Regions from separate parts of the Bacillus sp. PK6-16 genome, predicted to be linked through region 1. Evidence: riboswitches for the same ligand, from Rfam matches in the RefSeq annotation. Region 1 holds a riboswitch; the other holds the start of a gene.
What was found. A riboswitch is a leader RNA that binds a small molecule or an ion and turns the genes downstream of it on or off. The one in region 1 is predicted to bind magnesium.
Positions count from the first base shown of each region.

Region 2: it holds a riboswitch for magnesium, as region 1 does, so the genes downstream of both, mgtA (magnesium-translocating P-type ATPase) here and M1D66_RS14785 (FtsW/RodA/SpoVE family cell cycle protein) in region 1, are expected to answer to the same signal.

Region 1 covers NZ_CP096511.1:2,873,351-2,876,568, reverse strand. Annotated here, with positions in the region: gene M1D66_RS14790 (serine hydrolase domain-containing protein) at 1-146, shown strand, start outside; gene M1D66_RS14785 (FtsW/RodA/SpoVE family cell cycle protein) at 374-1,501, opposite strand; M-box (ykoK) riboswitch at 1,688-1,864, opposite strand; M-box (ykoK) riboswitch at 2,372-2,537, shown strand; gene mgtE (magnesium transporter) at 2,819-3,218, shown strand, end outside.
Region 2 covers NZ_CP096511.1:1,286,788-1,290,005, forward strand. Annotated here, with positions in the region: gene mgtA (magnesium-translocating P-type ATPase) at 1-1,638, opposite strand, end outside; M-box (ykoK) riboswitch at 1,970-2,137, opposite strand; gene M1D66_RS06725 (hypothetical protein) at 2,306-2,845, shown strand; gene M1D66_RS06730 (DUF3932 family protein) at 2,880-3,131, opposite strand.

The DNA.
Region 1 (3,218 bases):
AACATTCAGGTAGCTGGGCAGGTTATCGTTCACACTTCATGCGGTTTCCAAAAGAATATTTGACTGTTGTAGTACTAAGTAACTATGATGGATTTGACTCTAAAAAATGTGCTAATGAAATAGCAGAAATTGTTTTAGAAAAGTAAAAAATAGGGCGTAGAAGACAGTATCTAGATTTGGTTAACCTCACGTTGTTTTAGGTGTAATTGATTTTGAGAACGGAAGGCAAGCATATATTTATGCCTGCCTTTTTTCGTATTAAAACGAAGATAAATATTAATATTTATACAGTTAAAAAAATAATTAGAAATTTTTTAAATATAGATTAATTAATGAGGTCGAATTTTAAAATTTTTAAATTGAAATATAAAAATTATATATTATGATTATCAAACTCAATTTTATTAAAAATTGAAATGTTAATTAATATTCCTATTGCTATTAAATTGACCATTAAAGAACTTCCACCAAAACTTACAAATGGAAATGGGGTACCTGTAAGAGGAAATAGTCCTGTAATACCACCTAAATTTACAACAGATTGCATACCAATCATACATCCTATACCAATTGCTATAAAACTGCCAAATGGATCTACACATAATTGTGCAATTTTTAAGGAGCGAAGTACTATAGTCAAAACTCCAGCCAATATAATAAATACACCAATAAATCCTAGTTCTTCAGAAACTATTGCCATTATAAAATCTGTATGTGGTTCCGGAAGATAACCTGTTTTTTGTATGCTATTTCCAAATCCACGACCAGTGATTCCTCCAGAGCCAATGGAAATAAAAGAATTTACAAGCTGGTATCCATTTCCTTGCGCATCAAGAAAGGGATTGAAAATCGTAGTAATACGTGTCTTTTGAACTTCTGACAAACTATTTTGAATCAAGAAATATAAAATAGGTAACCACAAAATAGAACTGATGATAATTCTTTTGATTAGTAGATTTATATTTATTCCTGAGCAAAGAAATATGCTAAAACCTATACCTAATATTAAAAGTGCAGATCCTAAATTTGGTTGTTTAAAGATAAGAAAAAAAATTGTAGCTAAAAAGAATAAAAGTTTTCCGATACCTCTCCAGTTATTTTTAGCTTGTTTTTGTCTTAATGCAAAAAAGCGGGCTGTTACAAGTATTGTTCCTAATTTAAGAAATTCAGCTGGCTGTATTCCAAAGATCCATGATTGGGCATTATTTACCACTTTTCCTTTCCATAAAACCATAATCAATAAAAAAATCCCTCCAACCATAATACAGATTGAGACTATTCGTTTTTTCCATATTTCATATGGGAGTAAAGCACAAACTATTAACCCAATTGTTCCTAAAAGTAGCTTTGTTAATTGAGAATCAACAAAATGTCTACTGTTATAACCGTAATGTTGGACAGCGACAATGGAGCTTGCACTATACATCATGATAATACCTAAAGTACATGTTATGAATAGAGGAAGGAGCAATAGATAATCGAGTTTTAATATTTTTTTCATTTTAATATCCTCCTGATTTAAAACAAAACATAATATTACATTTGCTTATGAATAGAATCTTGTTCTCGTCAATTACTAAATATGACTTTTGTTTAGGAAGATTCTATCGCTTACTCCCTGTTTTTTTACGCAAAAATCCCCCTAGTATGTAACTAGAGGGATTCAAAATGGCATGACTAAATAAGGCTTTTTTCCCCCTAGTAGAGCTTTGGCACTATACAACGTAAAGTAATGAAAATTCATTACTTAGCTATCTTAAGAAGAGCCTTAATCCGACAATTCCTGTTCTACCCATTGGCGTCTTTCGACATTTTTGGGCAATAGCCTGTGTTTGCATAGGAGCCTCACCTAACAGGTTAAGCAATATAAATTTTATGTGTTTGTTTCGTGTAGCAAGCATAAATATATTTTTTTTGCTTGTCAAGCAACCATATTGCTAATTTTATCTGTTTTATTGCTTTATAGTCCTTTGAGAAATGATTTGAAAAAATGTATGTAATCATTCCGTATAAGTACATATTTTTGACTTGTAGTGTATCGTTTGATTAAGTAGTTTAACCATATAAATTTGATAAACAGTAAAGAAGATTTTAATCATAAAAGAAGATTTTTTTATGAATGTTCTTTTGATATACAGAATGACTAATTATTCATCTTTTGTTATAAAATTGGAATTTGATTAAAAACAATAAATTTCATATGTTTTATTACGTTTCTTTGAATTAAATCTATTTGAATTCTATGTTTTTTAAGGAGAATTTTAAATTTAAAATAAAATATAATTTCATTTTCTATAAAAGATTTTTTTATGAATGGAATTGAAAGTCAGTTGACAAATATTAAATTCTGGTTTAAATTTTGAAGTAATTCAATAAACTTTGTTAGGTGAGGCTCCTGTATAGAGAAACGCTGCTGCCCAAAAATGTCGAGAGACGCCAATGGGTCAACAGGAACGGTCGGATTAAGGCCCTTTTTAATGTAGCTGGTTATAAAAACCTATGCTATACAGTGCTAAAACTCAACGAGGGAGTGGTATACGATTTGATAGAAAGGCACCTCTGTGATTTTGGTAGGGCGGTCTTAATAATCATTTATTTGTATTGTGAAAAAACCTTTACTCCTTTTTGAGTAAAGGTTTTTCTGTTTAATTTTATTTATTTTTATCTGGTCTATATTCAAAAAGGAGGTAATTCTAACTAATGAATTTATTGCAATGTAACTATTATTGCTCTAATAAAAAATTTAAGGCAGATAAAATAAAACAAAACCACTCATGAAACTCTAGAGTCTCCCTTAGCAATATGAGGAGGAGTTAACATGAAGAAATTATTAAAGGAATTACTTGTAACCAAAAATAACTTGGATGCAGAGAAAGTTTTACGTCATCCATCGTATGATATTGCACAAGAAGTAAAACAGTTTTCAATTGAAAATCAAGTCATATTGCTAAATACGATTCCTGTATTAAAAAGCTCTAAAATTCTTCAATATATGGGTGCAGAAGAAAAATATAATATCTTAATTCACTTATCTGAAAACAAAGCTAAAAAGTTACTAAATTTACAACCGATTGATGAATTAGTAGATTTACTGCTAGCGGTTCATCCGGAAAAACAGGCTAAATTAATGGCGTATCTAGATAAAATCACAAAACATAACGTGAAAAAATTGATGACCTTCAAACTTGAAACGGCAGGAAGTCTTGTAACAAGTGATT
Region 2 (3,218 bases), 1.6 Mb from region 1:
TAAAAAGCCGATATATCCAGCGAGAATCATATCAGTTTCGTCTTTTACTGCGTACTCTGTATCATTTATTCTTCTATCTTTTTTATAAGCCACAGCAATAACCCGCATACCTTCACTATTTAGTGTCTCACTTAGTTTTTTGACATTTGAACGTATTTCCTCGGTGAGTGTAACGATTTTTTCATCCACTTCAGTGTAGTTACAAATTGATAAAATTTCTTCTACGGCACCTTTACAAACCATTGTATGTTCACCTGAAATATCCTTTACGATGACTGACATACGCCGGCGGGCGAAATCGAATGGAATTTCATCTAGCTTTTGAAAAGCTGATGGATTAAATGTATTGTTTTCCTCTGTATGCTTAATAACAGCTTTATCTATTAAATTTTTCAATCCAGTTTGATAGAAACTATTTAAATAGGCAAATTGCAAGACGCGATTGCATTCATTTCCCTTGGGATCTAAGTGACGAACAAGGACAACTTTATCTTCTGTTAAAGTTCCGGTTTTATCTGTACAAAGAATGTTCATAGCACCTAAGTTTTGAATAGAATTTAGCTGTTTTACAATTACTTTTTGTTTAGACATGTTAACGGCACCTTTAGCTAAATTAGCAGTTACAATCATTGGTAACATTTCAGGTGTAAGGCCGACAGCGACGGCAATAGCGAAGAAGAAAGCTTCTTGCCAATCACCTTTTGTGAATCCATTAATGAGAAGGACAATAGGTACCATAATAAGCATGAATGTAATTAAGAGCCAGCTTACTTTGTTTACACCTTTATCAAAGCTTGTTTCTACACGCTTTCCAATTACCTTATTGGCTAAAGAGCCGAAATACGTATCGGTACTTGTTGAGATGACAACAGCTTTTGCGCTACCACTTACAATATTTGTTCCCATGAAACAAAGGTTTTCCATATCGAGTGGATTGTAATTTTTTTTCATGTTTGTCGGTAAGATATGCTTATTTTCTGTATGGTAGCAGTGTTCGTATTTTTCTACAGGAAGTGCTTCCCCTGTTAAAGAAGATTGATTAACAAATAAATCTTTAGCGGATACAATACGCACATCAGCTGGAACGATATCACCGGCTGAAAGGGAAATGATATCGCCAGGTACAAGTTCCTCAATTGGAATTTCTGTTGTGTAATTTCGATTTAAATTCGTTACATTTTTTGTTTCATGTACAAATCCATTTATTCTAAATACGCTCGCAGTTGTTCGAACCATAGCCTTTAACTTATCGGCAGCTTTTTGAGAACGAAATTCTTGGGAAAACCGAATTGTTGCACTAAGTAGTACCATTGCAGATACGACAATTGTTCCTTGCATATCATCCGTGAAAAAGGAGAGTGCTCCAAGAGCTAATAAAACGAAAATAAATGGATTTTTAAATGCCGACAGAAATTGAATGTACCACGGTGCCATTTTATTATGAGCTATTTCGTTCGGACCATATAAAGAAAGTCTACGAGACGCTTCTTGTTTAGATAATCCATCTTGTGTTGTTTCTAAAAGTTTTAACGCAGAGCTTACATCTTGTGTTGCAACCTCCACTAATAATTCGTTATTTGTTTTCATGCTATCTTGCTCATAAGCATGCTTTGTTTCTTGTCTTTGTAAATTAAACATCGGTAGTTCCTCCTCTGTCATGAAGGAGGAAACAATCTGTTACCTAACTATTTGAAATGGTGAGGAACAGTTTCTTTCCTACCTACATGATGAAATATGAATGTAAAACGTATGGGTATCTGGGCCGAATCATCAATTGCCAACTGTTCCTCACCTCCGTACAATTTAGTAGTTTCTGAATATGCTATGTTTGTTTCATAGTAAGGTGCATATAGACGTAAAAAGACCTTTACTCAAAACGAGTAAAGGTCTGAATTCGCAGTTAAAAGAGTCCACAACAAAGACTGTTAGTAGACATAAATAAAAACAGTTTTTGTGTATGACAAAATACATGCACCTCTCCCTCGTTGAGTTTTAGCACTGTATAGCATAGGTACTGAAACCAGCTACATTAAAAAAGGCCTTCATTCCGACCTTTCCTGTTGACCCATTGGCGTCTCTCGACATTTTTGGGCAGCAGCGTTTCTCTATACAGGAGCCTCACCTAACAGAGACCATATTCAATTACATGTTGAATGTTAGCACTGTAAAATTGTAGTGTCAATATCTTTTTTATCTGTGTTTTTAAAATATTAAACGGATTTATAATAGATATGTGGGATGAAATGTATGATATTGATTATAAATAATATGAAAAATAAATATTTTTATAAAAGGGGAATTTGTAATGGGACCACAAAATTTTATTATAAATATTGAGAATCAAAAGTGGTTGTTTAATGAGCAGGAAGATTTATGTTCTCACGGGGAAATTTATTTAAATGTGGATGGAACGATTATTACACAAACAGGTATGGATGAGGAATGGGGAATAAGTGAATCAGCTTTAGCTCTGTTACGAACTTTAGATAAAGAATATATTTGTGATATTGAAAATGAAGAGGGGCTTATTTTGCACGGATGTGGCACTATGCTCATGTTAGGATGCCCAATTTCAATTCATTGGACTATAAACCATATAGGTGAAAATGTGGTTTTAAAGGATTTTGTCAAAGTTATTTCTACTGATCAAAAGGCTATATACTATGAAGGGCTTCATATAGAAGTAAATGAAAATGAATATAGAAAACAAATTGTTTCTTTTGCGCTACAGGCAAAAGAATTATTCAATAAATCAAGTGAAAAGATAATTTTAGATGAGTTTGATCAAAGTATGTATACAGACTTTTGGACGGAATATGATCATTTGTTAAATAAGTATAAATAAAAAAGCACTGTAACCAGTGCTTTTTTATTATAGATTACGAGATTGTAGGGTTTTCAAAAATAACAATCTCTGAACTGTTTGTAGTTGAAACACGTTGGGCGTAATATGTTAAAGCTGAAGAAATATATGCTGGTAACGTATCATTTGTATGTGATGTTGTATATTCATGGATTAATTCCTTTAAAGTTGTCCATTCTAATTGTGCTGGGTGATCAGACACGAAAGAACTTACCCAGCGATCAAATGAAGATGAAAAATCAGTTTGTAAACGAAATACTTCTTTCATAATAAAACGCTCCCTTAAAATGTAGTATAATTATTTTAACACAAAACACGAACGATAGCTAAATTTTTTGAGTATAACGTTCGTGTT